3 regions of the Actinosynnema sp. NPDC091369 genome follow, and region 3 is predicted to be linked to each of the others. Evidence: riboswitches for the same ligand, from Rfam matches in the RefSeq annotation. Region 3 holds a riboswitch; each other region holds the start of a gene.

Region 1 (4,283 bases), on a different contig from region 3:
CTGACCGGCGACATCGAGCTGGCCGGGCAGGCGGACCTGCTCGGCGGGCACGTGGACCTGCGGGCCGACGTGCTCAAGGTGCCGCACCACGGGTCGCGGTACTCGTCACCGGCGTTCCTCGCGGCGGTGCGGCCGCGCATCGCGCTGGTGAGCGTGGGCGCGGGCAACCGCTACGGCCATCCCAGCGGGGTGCTGGTCGACGCGTTGACGAGCCAAGGCGTGCTGGTGCTGCGCACCGACCGGGACGGCGACACGGCCGTCCTGGCCGGCCCGGACGGGCCGCGGGTCGCCCGCAGGGGAGGCGGCCCTCCGCACCACGGACAAGGGGAGAACGATGAGGAAAGACGTCTGGATCCGATTGCACTCCGGCTGGTCGCCGCGAGGCGACAACCGGGCCGTGGCCTGGGTGCTGTGGCAGCCCGGGTACACCGCGCAACCGTGGCCGCGCACCGAACTGCGGCCCGCTTTCACCTACTACGTGTGCGAGAAGCTGCCCGGCGGCGAACGCGCCGTCGTCGCCAGGGCCACCACCACCGCCGTGATCGGACTGGCGGAGGTCCTGTCGGCGGACTCGGCGTACCGACTGGTCGCCGACGCGTTGTTCGACGACGACCTCGCCATACCGCCGGAGGAGTGGCACGCCGAGCGCTACAACAAGGAGAAGGCGCTGGGTTCGTGGCCGCAGCTGCTCACCGCCTGGCGCGTGGTCACCGAACCGGTCGGCCCGCACGTCCTGCCGGAGCTGACCGCGTTCCCGCGCACCGGGTGGCTGCGCTCATCGGGGATAGCGCTGTGACGGGCACAGCGGGGACGGGAGGTGGAGCGAGACCGAGTGGGTCGGCGCTCGGACGGTCGCCGCCGGGATGAGCCGGGCTGTGTCGCCTGGTCGGCCGGAACCGCGGTCCGGCCGACCAGGCGGCGACGGGGTCAGTCCTGGAGGGCCTTCAGGACGGCCTCGGCCGACGGCGGGACGTTGGCGCGCGGGCCCACGCGGTCGCCCAGGGCGTCGAGGGTCTTGAGGCCGTCGCCGGTGATGAGGAGCACCGTCTCGCCGTCCGGGTCCAGCCGGCCGGTCTCGATGAGCTTCTTCGCGGTCGCGACGGTGACGCCGCCGGCCGTCTCGGCGAAGATGCCCTCGGTCCGGGCCAGCAGGCGGATGCCCTCGACGACCTCGTCGTCGGTGACGTCCTCGATCGCGCCGTTGGTGCGGCGGACGGCGTCCAGCACGTAGGGGCCGTCGGCGGGGGCGCCGATCGCCAGCGACCGGGCGATGGTGTCCGGGCGGACCGGGGAGACCACGTCGTGGCCCGCCTTGAAGGCGGCCGAGACGGGGGAGCAGCCGGTGGCCTGCGCGCCGAACACCCGGTACGGGGTTTGCTCGACCAGGTCGAGCTCGCCCAGCTCGCGGAAGGCTTTGTCGACCTTGGTCAGCTGGGAGCCGGACGCGATCGGCACCACGATCTGGTCGGGCAGCCGCCAGCCGAGCTGCTCGGCGACCTCGTACCCGAGCGTCTTGGAGCCCTCGGCGTAGTAGGGGCGGACGTTGACGTTGACGAACGCCCAGTCCTCGTGCTCGGCGGCCAGCTCCTGCGCCAGCCGGTTCACGTCGTCGTAGTTGCCGTCGACGGTGATCAGGTTGCCGCCGTAGACGGCGGTCATGAGGATCTTCGCCTGTTCCAGGGTGGACGGCACGAGCACCACCGACTGCCAGCCCGCGCGGGCCGCGGCGGCGGCGACGGCGTTGGCCAGGTTGCCGGTGGACGGGCAGGCGAGGACCTTGAAGCCGAGCTCGCGGGCGGCGGCGAGGGCGACGCCGACCACGCGGTCCTTGAACGAGTGGGTGGGGTTGCCGGTGTCGTCCTTCACCCACACCTTGCGCACGCCCAGGGCCTTGGCGAGGCGGTCGGCCTCGACCAGGCGGGTGCCGCCGGGGTTGGTGTTGGGGTGCGATTCGACAGTGGACGGCACGGGGAGCAGGCCGCGGTAGCGCCAGATCGACCGGGGGCCCGCCTCGATGTCCTCGCGACGGACCCGGCCGAAGTCGTAGGCCACTTCCAGCGGCCCGAAACACTCGAGACAGGCGTACTCGGGAGCGAGCGGCGTCTCGTGACCGCACTCGCGACACGACAGCGCGCGGGCAGGACCGAGGTCGAAGGAGGTGGTGGCCGGGGGCACACTGACAGCAGTCATCGCGAGGTATCTCCTCATCTTTCCCGCGCGTCGCGGGTCGGAATTGGCACCGTGGTCGCCAGCGGACGCTGTGCGACGGGTTGCCGGGGCTTCTTCGGGCCGATCCCTCTGCCCCTCTGGATGAGCGGTATTCAGTTGTGCCCTCAACTTACGTCACGATCCCGACCCTCAGCCAGAGACGTCCACCATCCGGACGCCCGGCGGGCGTGGGAGGATCGCGCCCGTGAATGCGCCCGCTGACACGCCCAACGCCGTGCACCTGATCGTCGGCGAGGAGGAGTTGCTGGTCGAGCGCGCGGTGCGCGGTGCGTTGGCGACGGCGCGGAAGGCCGACCCGCAGGCCGACCTGACCCGCGTCCGCGTGACCGATGTCACCCCGCCTGAGCTGGCGGAACTGGTGAGCCCGTCGCTGTTCGCCGAGGGGCGGGTGGTCGCGCTGGAGGCCGCGCAGGAGTGCGGCAAGGAGATCGCCGACGCGGTCGTCGCCTACGCCAAGGCGCCGGCGGACGGCGTGACGCTGGTGGTCGTCCACAGTGGCGGCGGGCGCAGCAAGGCGGCCAAGGACCTGCCCGGGTTGCTGCGCAAGGCGGGTGCCGCGGTCACCGAGTGCCCCAAGATCACCAAGGCGGCGGACCGGGAAGCGTTCGTGCGCCACGAGATTCGCGCGGCGGGCGGCGGCAAGGCCGACCCGGAGGCCGTGGCGGCCCTGATCGAGGCGATCGGGTCGGACCTGCGCGAGTTGGCGGCGGCGGCTTCGCAGCTCGTCGCCGACACCGGCGGCAAGGTCGACGCCGAAGCGGTCCGCCGCTACCACCGCGGCCGGGCCGAGGTGACCGGGTTCGCGGTCGCGGAGAAGGCCGTGATGGGCGACCGGGCCGGCGCGCTGGAGGCGTTGCGGTGGGCGTTGCAGCTCGGGGTGCCGCACGTGCTGGTCGCCGACGCGCTGGCCGACGCGGTGCGCACGATCGCGCGCGTGTCCGCGGTGGGCCGGGGCGACCCGTTCAAGCTGGCGGGCGAACTGGGCATGCCGCCGTGGAAGGTGAAGAAGGCCCAGGGCCAGTCACGCGGCTGGGAGGACCGGGGGCTCGCGGCGGCGATGGCGGTGGTCGCCGACCTGAACGCCGACGTCAAGGGCGTCGCCGCGGACTCGGGCTACGCCCTGGAACGCGCCGTCCTCAAGATCGTCGCCGCCCACGGCCGCCGCTGACGGGCTGCGGCTGACGGGCGTCGCCGACCGGCTGTCGCGGGCGGTGAGATTGGTCGGCGGCGACCGGCCCGCGAGCGAACGAGAAGTGCCGCCCACCCCGAGGGGTGGACGGCACTCCGGCGTGAGGACCAGATCAGATCTGGTTGGCGCGCCGCGCCAGCGCCGACTTCTTGTTGGCGGCCTGGTTGGCGTGGATCACGCCCTTGGTGACGGCCTTGTCGAGCTTGCGGGAAGCCTCCTGCGCGAGCGCGGTGGCCTTCTCCTTGTCACCGGCCTCGGCGGCCTCACGGAACTTGCGGATGGCGGTCTTGAGGGACGACTTGACGGCCTTGTTGCGCAGGCGCGCCTTCTCGTTCGTCTTGATCCGCTTCATCTGGGACTTGATGTTCGCCACGCGAAAGCCACCTTTTCCTCGGTCTCGGAGTCGCACCGCGCTTGTCACCGGCTCCGCCCCACTAAGGGGCGGTCTTCCTCCACAGCGGAATGCCGCGCGGGTACGGCCCAGAAGGTTATCAGGGCAGCTCACCGCACCGTGAATCGAGCCCTCTCGTCGCCGACCACGACCTCGTAGCCACCCCTGGCCACCTCGGGCTTGCCCGAGCCGTCCATGTCACCCGCCGTCACCGCGAGCCGCCGCACGTCGAACGCCACCTCGACCACCCGCGACTCGCCCGCCTTCAGCGCCACGCGCGTGAAGCCGACCAGGCGCTTGTCCGGCGTCAGCACCTTGCTCACGGGCTGGTGCACGTACACCGGCACGACGAGCGTGCCGTCACGCCCACCGGTGTTGGCCGCGGTCACCGAGACCGTCACCTGGCCGTCCCGCCGCACCTCGGCGGACTTCAGCGTCGGCGCGGACGTGGTGAACGTCGTGTACGACAGGCCG
Region 2 (4,283 bases), on a different contig from region 3:
AGCCGAGGAGCGCGCCGGTGGTGACCAGCGCGATGGAGATCGTTCGCAGCTTCACGGTGTCTCCCGCAGGGGGTGGAGGTGACCGGGGCGGCGGACCCGGTAGTCAACATGCACGGTTCCGCATGGTTCGCGCTAGCGACGTTCGGCTGGTGACGCTGCGTGGGGTGCCGGATTCGTCCATTTCGGTGTCGTCGGGGGAGAATGACACCGTCGAGTGATGTCGCAGGACGACGGCCTGGAGGTCGAGTGGGCGGTGTGACGGGCTACCTGGGCATCGCCGCCGGCGTACTCCTGCTCTCGGTCATCGCGGTGAGGGTGTCGATCAGGCTCGGTCTGCCGTCCCTCCTGCTCTACCTCGGCATCGGGCTGCTGCTCGGCGAAGCCGTGCTGGGCATCCAGTTCGAGGACGCCGACCTGACCCGCTCGCTGGGCACGGTCGCGCTCGTGCTGATCCTCACCGAGGGTGGGCTGACCACCCGGTGGAGCGCGGTGAAACCCGCGCTGGGGCTGGGCATCGCGCTGTCCACGGTGGCCGTCGGCGTGAGCATCGCGGTCACCGGGTTCGCGCTGCACTTCCTGCTGGACATGGACTGGCGCACAGCCCTGCTGTGGGGCGCGGTGCTGTCGTCCACCGACGCGGCGGCGGTCTTCAGCGTGCTGCGCGGGATCGGCGTCGGCAAGCGGCTGATCGGCGCGCTCGAACTGGAGTCCGGCATCAACGACGCGCCGGTCTACATCGCCGTCGTGCTGCTGGCCGCACCCGACCCGATCACGTGGACCGCGCCGCTGCTGATGGGCTACGAGCTCATCGCGGGCGCGGTGATCGGCGTCGCGCTCGGCTGGCTCGGCGGCATCGGGCTGCGCCGGGCCGCGCTGCCCGCCACCGGCCTGTACCCGCTGGCCACGGTCGCGGTGTGCCTGCTCGCCTACACCGTCGGCGACATCGCGCACGCGTCCGGGTTCCTGGCCGTCTACATCGCCGCCCTCGTGCTCGGCAACGCCCGCCTGCCGCACCGGGCCGACACCCTGTCGTTCGCCGAGGGGCTGGGCTGGATCGCGCAGATCGGGCTGTTCGTGCTGCTCGGCCTGTACGCCTCACCCGATCGGCTGCTCGACGCGCTGGTGCCCGCGCTGGTCGCGGGCGCGGTGCTGGTGCTGCTGGCCCGGCCGCTGTCGGTGCTGTTCGCCGCGCTGCCGTTCCGGGTGCCGTGGCGGGAGCAGGTGTTCGTCTCCTGGTCGGGGCTGCGCGGCGCGGTGCCGATCGTGTTCGCCCTGATCCCGCTGATCCAGGGCGTGCCCGGCGCGCAGCGGCTGGTGGACGCGGTGTTCGTGCTGGTCGTGGTGCTGACCGTGGTGCAGGGCACGACCCTGCCGTGGCTGGCCAAGTGGCTGGGGCTGGTCAAGTCCGGCGAGGCGCACGAGGTGCAGGTCGACTCGTCGGCGCTGGACCAGCTCGGCGCGGAGCTGCTCCAGGTCCGCATCCAGCCCGGCTCCAAGCTGCACGGCGTGTACCTGTCGGAGCTGCGGCTGCCGCCGGGCTCCTCGGTCAGCCTCGTGGTGCGCGACGACAACGGCTTCACGCCGCAGCCGACGACCCGCCTTCAGGAGCACGACCAGCTGCTGGTGGTGTGCACCGAGGCCATGCGCACGGCGACGGAGCAGCGCATCCGGGCGGTGGACCGGGCGGGCCGCTTCGCCCGCTGGAAGGGCGACGTCGGGCTGCCGTGACGCTCCCAGGATGTGAACGCCACTCGACGGGACCGCGCGGCCTGGGTTAGCTTCGAGTCGAAGGTCATGAGTGCCAGCGCGAAGCCCAGGCTCGCTGGCCGGCAACCCTCCTCCGCGGTGGGGTGCCCCTGGTGAGGACCTGGCCGGCGCGCAGGGCGTCCGGCAAGCGCGGGCTCCCTCTCGGGTGGGGTCCCGGACCCCCGGAGGGCGTCATGACGATCGCAGTTCCCGCCACCACCACCGTTGCCCGTCCTGAGCAGGCGCTGCCCCGCGTGGTCGGCTCGTCGCTGCGCGTGCCGCTGGTCACCGGCGAGCGCGTCGAGTACGCCAACCTCGACCACGCGGCCAGCGCCCCGTGTCTGGAGCAGGTGCGCGACGCCGTGGACGAGGTGCTGCCCTGGTACGCCAGCGTGCACCGCGGGGCGGGCTTCGCCTCGCAGGTCAGCACCAGGGTCTACGAGCAGGCCCGCGCGTCCGTGCGCCGCTTCCTCAACGCCCGCGAGACCGACGCCGTGGTGTTCGCCCGCAACACCACCGACGCGCTGAACCTGCTGGCCAGGAGCGTGCCCCGGCACACCGCCGTGGTCCTGTTCGACACCGAGCACCACGCGGCGCTGCTGCCGTGGCGCGGCCCGAACGTGCGCCGGCTGCGGACGCCGTCCTCGCCCGCCCAGGCGGTGCTGGAGTTGGACCGGGCGCTGCGCGCGGCCCCCGTCGGCCCGAGGCTGGTCGTGGTGACCGGCGCGTCCAACGTGACCGGTGAGCTGTGGCCCGTGGCGGAGCTGGCCCGGGTGGCCCGCCGGCACGGCGCCCGCATCGCCCTGGACGCCGCCCAGCTCGCGCCGCACCGGCCGGTGGACGTGCGCGCGCTGGACGTCGACTACACCGTGCTGTCGGGGCACAAGGTCTACGCGCCGTTCGGCGCCGGTGTGCTGGTCGGCCGGTCCGACTGGTTGCAGGCTGCCGAGCCGTACCTGGTGGGCGGCGGCGCGACGGCCCGCGTCACCGACCACGGCGACCGGCTGGGCGTGGCCTGGTCGGCGGTGCCCGAGCGGCACGAGGCCGGCACGCCGAACGTGGTGGGCGTGCACGCGCTGGCCGTGGCGTGCGACGTGCTGGGCAGGCACTGGGAGCAGACCACCGCCCACGAGCGTGCCCTGCTGGCACGGCTGCGCGCGGGTCTGAAGACCGTGCCCGGAGTGCACGAGCTGACGTTGTTCGGCTCGGACCAGGACCGCGTGGGCGTGGTCAGCTTCACCGTCGGCGGTCAGGACGCCGGCTACCTGGCCGCGGCGCTGTCCGCCGAGCACGGCATCGGCGTGCGCGACGGCGCGTTCTGCGCCCACGTGGCCGTGCACCGGCTCGCGCACGGCGAACGGGCCCTGCGCGCCTCGATCGGGCTGGGCACCACCGAGGAGCACGTAGACCGGTTCGTGGCCGCGTTGCGCACCCTCGTGGTGGAGGGCTCGCGGTGGGAGTACGAGGTCCGGGACGGCCGCTGGACCCCGCTGGACGACCAGCGCGCGCTCCCGCCGTTCCTGCGCTGACGTCGATACTGGACAATGGCCCGGTGAGCACCGATCCCAACACCGAGCCGGACACGCCGGACCAGCCGGACGCACCGCTGCCGAAGCGACGGGTCCTCCTGCTGGCCGTGATCGCGCCGCTGGTGTTGGCGCTCGACCTGGTCACCAAGATCATCGCGGTGGACAAGCTCGAGGGCCGCGACCCGGTCGAGCTGTTCGGCGGCCTGCTCTACCTGCCGCTGATCCGCAACACCGGCGCCGCGTTCGGCCTGGCCGAGGGCTGGACGGTGATCCTCGCCCTGATCGCGTCGGGCGTGGTCGTGTTCATCCTGTGGATCGCGCGCCGGCTGCGGTCGGTCGGCTGGGCCATCGGCCTCGGCCTGGTCCTGGGCGGCGCGCTGGGCAACCTGGTCGACCGGATCTTCCGCGCGCCCGGCCCGCTGCGCGGCGGCGTGGTCGACTTCATCTCGGTCCTCGACCCGTGGGGCAACTTCTTCCCCGTGTTCAACCTGGCCGACTCCGCGATCTGCGTGGGCGGCGGCGTGATCGTGCTGATGGCGTTGCTCCAGCGCGACTACGACGGCACCCGCGTGGAGAAGAAGACCAGCGAGAAGGAAGCGGGCGCATGAGCGGCGACTACCGGACCCTGCCCGTCCCCGACGGCTTGGACGGGATGCGGGTCGACGCCGGTCTCGCCAAGCTCCTCGGCCTGTCCCGCACGGTCGTCGCCGCGCTGACCGAGGCGGGTGACGTGGTGCTCGACGGGCGGCCCGCGGGCAAGTCGGACCGCCTGGTCGCCGGGTCCGTGCTGGAGGTCACCCTGCCCGAGCCGGAACGCCCGGTGCAGGTGCAGGCCGTGCCCGTGGAGGGCCTGATCGTCCTGCACGAGGACGACGACGTGATCGTGGTCGACAAGCCGGTCGGCGTGGCCGTGCACCCCAGCCCCGGCTGGACCGGTCCGACCGTGGTGGGCGGCCTGGCCGCGGCCGGCATCCGGATCGCCACGTCGGGCGCGGCCGAGCGGCAGGG
Region 3 (4,283 bases):
CTTCGACGCGGCCAGGTTGTCCGCCACGTACCGCAGCACCTGGGCGTGCGGTACGGGGCTGACGCCCACCTTGAGCGGCGCGTTCGGGTCGGACGCGGCGCCGGTGTCGCCACTACCGCAGCCCACTGCGGTCAGCAGCACGGCCAGCAGGGCAGCACGAATACGCATGTCATTCCTTAGTGAGGCGAAGACGATCAGACGGACGCGGTGCGGCGCCGGTCGACGCCGCGGGCCACGCGGTTGGTGACGAACTGGATCGCGGTGGCGATGACCGCCAGCACGACGACCGTGCTCCACAGGTAGCGGTCGTTGAACCGCTGGTAGCCCATGCGCACGGCGAGGTCGCCGAGGCCGCCGCCACCGACCACCCCGGCCATGGCCGAGTAGCCGAGCAGCGCGATCGCGGTCACGCCGACGGCGTTGACCAGCGCGGGCATCGACTCGCGGAGCAGCACGCTGCGCACGATCCGCAGCGTGGACGACCCGGTGGTGACGGCGGCCTCGACCACCGACACGTGCACCTCGGCCAGCACGTTCTGGACCAGCCTGCCGACGAACGGGATCGCGCCGACGGCCAGCGGCACGATGGCCGCCGTGGGTCCGATGGTGCTGCCGAGCAGCAGCCTGGTCAGCGAGGTGAGCACCACCAGCAGGACCAGGAACGGCATGGAGCGGCCCAGGTCCACGACGAACCCGAGCACCTTGTGCAGCACCGGCCGGGGCTTCAGCCCACCGGGTGCGGTGAGCTGAAGCCAGATGCCGACGGGTGCTCCGAGCAGAACGGCGATCAGGGTGGAGACGACCACCATGTACAACGTTTCGCCGGTGGCGACCAGCAGGTCGTCGAACACGGTGGACCAGGGTGTTGCAGACCTCACGCAGCTACTCCCTGCGGACCCGACAGGGTCCGTCGCACCGAGCCGCCCGCTTCCGAGATCCACTCCAGCGCCGAGTCGGCGCGCTCGCCCTTGAGGCCGACGCGGAACCGCGCCACCGGGGTCTCGCCGAGCCGGGTCAGGCCGCCGCCGAGCAGGTTCAGCTCGACGCCGAACCGGCTGGTGGCCTCGGGCAGCAGCGCGCCGACGGCCGCGAAGCCGATCAGCACGACGTCCGCGACCCGGTCGAACGAGGACTCCGCCGCCGGGTTCTGGTCCACGGCGGGCAGCAGCGACGCGGCCGTGCGGCTGGCGGCGTCGGACACCAGGTCGAGCACCTTGCCGTGCTCCACGACCCGGCCGTCCTCCAGCACCGCGACGTCGTCGCAGATCTTGCGGACCACGCCCATGTCGTGCGTGACCACGAGCACCGTCACGCCGAGCTCGGCGCGCGCCCGGTCCAGCACGGTGAGCACCGAGCCGGTCGTGTCGGGGTCGAGCGCGGACGTCGGCTCGTCGGCCAGCAGCACGGACGGCGACGCGGCGAGCGCCCGCGCGACCGCGATCCGCTGGCGCTGGCCGCCGGAGAGCTGGTCGGGGTAGGAGCCGGCCTTGTCGGTCAGGCCGACGAGGTCGAGCAGTTCGGCGACGCGGGTGCGGCGCTGCGGCCCGGCCACGCCCGCGGCCTCCAGCGGCAGCGCGACGTTGCCCGCGGCGGTGCGCTGGCGCAGCAGGGAGTCCCCTTGCGGCACAACGCCGATCTGCCGGCGGGCGGCGCGCAGCGCGGTGCCGTCGAGGGAGACGAGGTCGGTGCCGTCGACGCGGATCGCACCGCTGTCGGGGCGCTCCAGGAGCGCGACGCACCGGGCCAGGGTGGACTTGCCCGCCCCGCTGGGGCCGACGACGCCGAGCACGGTGCCCGCGGCGACGTCCAGGTTCACGCCGTCCAGCGCGCGAACCTGCCCGGTACTCCCGGGGAAGGTCTTGGTGAGGTTCTCGACAGTGATCACGTTTCGCTCCACGACAGCATGCGGCAGCGCACGCTCATGGCGTGCGTGACCGACGGCTCAGCTCAGAAGGTGTCCTGAACGCAGGACGCGAGGATTCGAAGGCGCCTAGGGCTTCAGCGGAAGCTGCGACACGCTGACGAAGTCCGGCGGCCGTGGTCGACGACCCGCCGGCGGGTGAGCATTCGCATCCTGGGCACGTGATCCTCCATCGATCCTGGCTGAAGCACCTGCCCCCATGGAGGGGTGGTTGCTGCGGCGTCGTAGAGCCAGGTCTCTCGGCCGCTCGGGATGGCACCACGAGTACACCCGACCGAGCCGGGCTGACGCAAGCCTGAAACAGGATCGTCCGGCAAATCACACTTTCGGCCGAAAGATCATCGACTACCGAGCGGACGCGGCCTCGGCTATCCGGATGAAGTCACTGACGGCCAGTTGTTCGCCGCGCACCGCCGGGTCGACGCCCGCTGCCACGAGCAGCCGCTGCGCCTCCGCCGCCGAACCGGCCCAGCCGGACAGCGCGCCGCGCAGCATCTTGCGGCGCTGCGCGAAAGCGGCGTCCACCAACGAGAACAGCGCCTTGGGGTCCACAGAGGACAACGGCTCGTGCCGCTCGAACGCGACCAGCGCGGAGTCCACGTTGGGCACCGGCCAGAACACCGAGCGCGGCACGGGACCGGCCCGCCGGGCGTCGGCGTACCAGGCGAGCTTCACGCTGGGCACGCCGTAGACCTTGCTGCCGGGACCGGCGGCCATCCGGTCGGCCACCTCCGACTGCACCATCACCAGGCCCGTGCGCAGCGACGGCAGCACGGCCAGCAGGTGCAGCACCACGGGCACGGCCACGTTGTACGGCAGGTTCGCCACCAATGCCGTGGGCTCCAGCGGCAACTGGGACGGTGTGACGCGCATCGCGTCCTCGTGCACGACCGTCAGCCGGTCCGCGAGGTCGGGGGCGCGCTCGGCCACCGTGGCGGGCAGGCGGTCGGCCAGCACGCCGTCGATCTCCACGGCCACCAGCGCGCGACAGGAGGGCAGCAGCGCCAACGTGAGCGAGCCCAGCCCGGGACCGACCTCCAGCACGACGTCGTCCGGGCGCAACCCGGCCGCCGCCACGATGCGCCGCACCGTGTTCGGGTCGTGCACGAAGTTCTGCCCCAGCTTCTTGGTGGGGCGGATGTCCAGCTCGGCGGCCAGCCGACGCACGTCGGCCGGTCCGAGGAGGTGGCTCCCCGAACCGGCCGACGTCGAGTCCTCAGTCACCAGCACATTGTTACGGCAGCCCCAGCTTCTGCTGGCAGTGGGGCCACGCCGAGTAGCCGCCGCGGGCGTCGCGGAGCTTGGTCGCCACGGCGATCTGCTGCTCGCGGGTCGCCTGGTGCGGGTACGCGGCGTACTGGGAGCCGCCGTAGGCGTCCCACGTGCCCTTGTTGAACTGCAGGCCGCCGTAGTAGCCGTTGCCGGTGTTGATGGCCCAGTTGCCGGTCGCCTCGCACTGCGCCAGCCGGTCCCAGACCTCGCCGTCGGGCGGGAGCTTGGTGCCGATCTTGACCTTCTTCGGCTTCGGCTCCTTGGTGACCTTCGCGCCCAGCTTCTCGCGGCCGACCTCGGCCCCGTTCTTCACCGTGACGCGGTAGGTGACGATCTGCTCGCCGGCCTCGCCCGGCTCCAGGACCTCTTTCTGGCCCTTCATCATCGTGTCGTCCTTGACCTCCTCGACGGGCGGCTGGATGGCCTCCGTCGCGTTGATCACCGACACGCCGGTGCGCGTGATGTGGACCTCGGCGCCGTTGGTGACGCGCAGGTCCATCGCCGTTTCGAGCCTGTCCTCGGGACCGAGCGTGAGGTTCTCGCTCTTCATCAGCTCTTCGACGGTCACGGCGGTCGTCCGGACCTGCCGGGGCGCGTTGCCGCCGTCGTAGAGGGTGATGGTCTTGAGGCTCTTGACCTCGAGGGAGAGGCCGTCGAGGGGGACGTCCATGCCGCGGTCGTGCGAGAGCCACGCGCCCTCGTCCTCGACCTGGAGCTGCTCCAGCGCCTCGTCCACGGTGACCGAGCGGACCCAGCCCTCGCGCTGCTCGCCGTCGACCGTCGCCTTCACCAGCCGGCCGCGGTCCAGCGAGATCTTGCCGCCGTCACCGACCTTCGCCTGGGGGGACGGGCTGAGCGCGTCGTGCTCGCCGATCGTGATGCCCTCGTCGGCCAGGATCTCGCCGACGGTGGACTCGTAGGTGCGGACGGTCTTGGCCTCGCCGTCGACGTCGACCGTGACGGACTTGTCCATCGCGATCGCGGTGGCGCCACCGCCGGAGATGGTCACCAGCACGGTGGCGACCGCGGCCTTCAGGAAGCGCCGCTTCCACTTCCCCGCGGCTTCGACCAGTGCGGCGGGCGGGGCGCT

What was found. Region 3 has a riboswitch for S-adenosylmethionine ahead of ACIQMJ_RS01610 (methionine ABC transporter ATP-binding protein). Riboswitches for the same ligand answer to the same signal wherever they lie in the genome.
Region 1: linked by a shared signal. The riboswitch ahead of thrC (threonine synthase) and the one ahead of ACIQMJ_RS01610 (methionine ABC transporter ATP-binding protein) in region 3 are both predicted to bind S-adenosylmethionine.
Region 2: linked by a shared signal. The riboswitch ahead of ACIQMJ_RS15920 (aminotransferase class V-fold PLP-dependent enzyme) and the one ahead of ACIQMJ_RS01610 (methionine ABC transporter ATP-binding protein) in region 3 are both predicted to bind S-adenosylmethionine.

Annotation. Positions count from the first base shown of each region.
Region 1 covers NZ_JBIVUG010000006.1:388,631-392,913, reverse strand. The annotation lists partial or broken gene ACIQMJ_RS25095 (DNA internalization-related competence protein ComEC/Rec2) at 1-312, shown strand, start outside; gene thrC (threonine synthase) at 928-2,190, opposite strand; SAM riboswitch class I at 2,202-2,317, opposite strand; gene holA (DNA polymerase III subunit delta) at 2,414-3,397, shown strand; gene rpsT (30S ribosomal protein S20) at 3,531-3,791, opposite strand; gene ACIQMJ_RS25075 (glycoside hydrolase family 3 N-terminal domain-containing protein) at 3,920-4,283, opposite strand, start outside.
Region 2 covers NZ_JBIVUG010000003.1:696,779-701,061, forward strand. The annotation lists gene ACIQMJ_RS15910 (M28 family metallopeptidase) at 1-55, opposite strand, end outside; gene ACIQMJ_RS15915 (potassium/proton antiporter) at 256-1,728, shown strand; SAM riboswitch class IV at 1,791-1,903, shown strand; gene ACIQMJ_RS15920 (aminotransferase class V-fold PLP-dependent enzyme) at 1,941-3,275, shown strand; gene lspA (signal peptidase II) at 3,299-3,883, shown strand; gene ACIQMJ_RS15930 (RluA family pseudouridine synthase) at 3,880-4,283, shown strand, end outside.
Region 3 covers NZ_JBIVUG010000001.1:333,562-337,844, forward strand. The annotation lists gene ACIQMJ_RS01600 (MetQ/NlpA family ABC transporter substrate-binding protein) at 1-168, opposite strand, end outside; gene ACIQMJ_RS01605 (methionine ABC transporter permease) at 195-878, opposite strand; gene ACIQMJ_RS01610 (methionine ABC transporter ATP-binding protein) at 875-1,885, opposite strand; SAM riboswitch class I at 2,088-2,180, opposite strand; gene rsmA (16S rRNA (adenine(1518)-N(6)/adenine(1519)-N(6))-dimethyltransferase RsmA) at 2,267-3,145, opposite strand; gene ACIQMJ_RS01620 (resuscitation-promoting factor) at 3,156-4,283, opposite strand, start outside.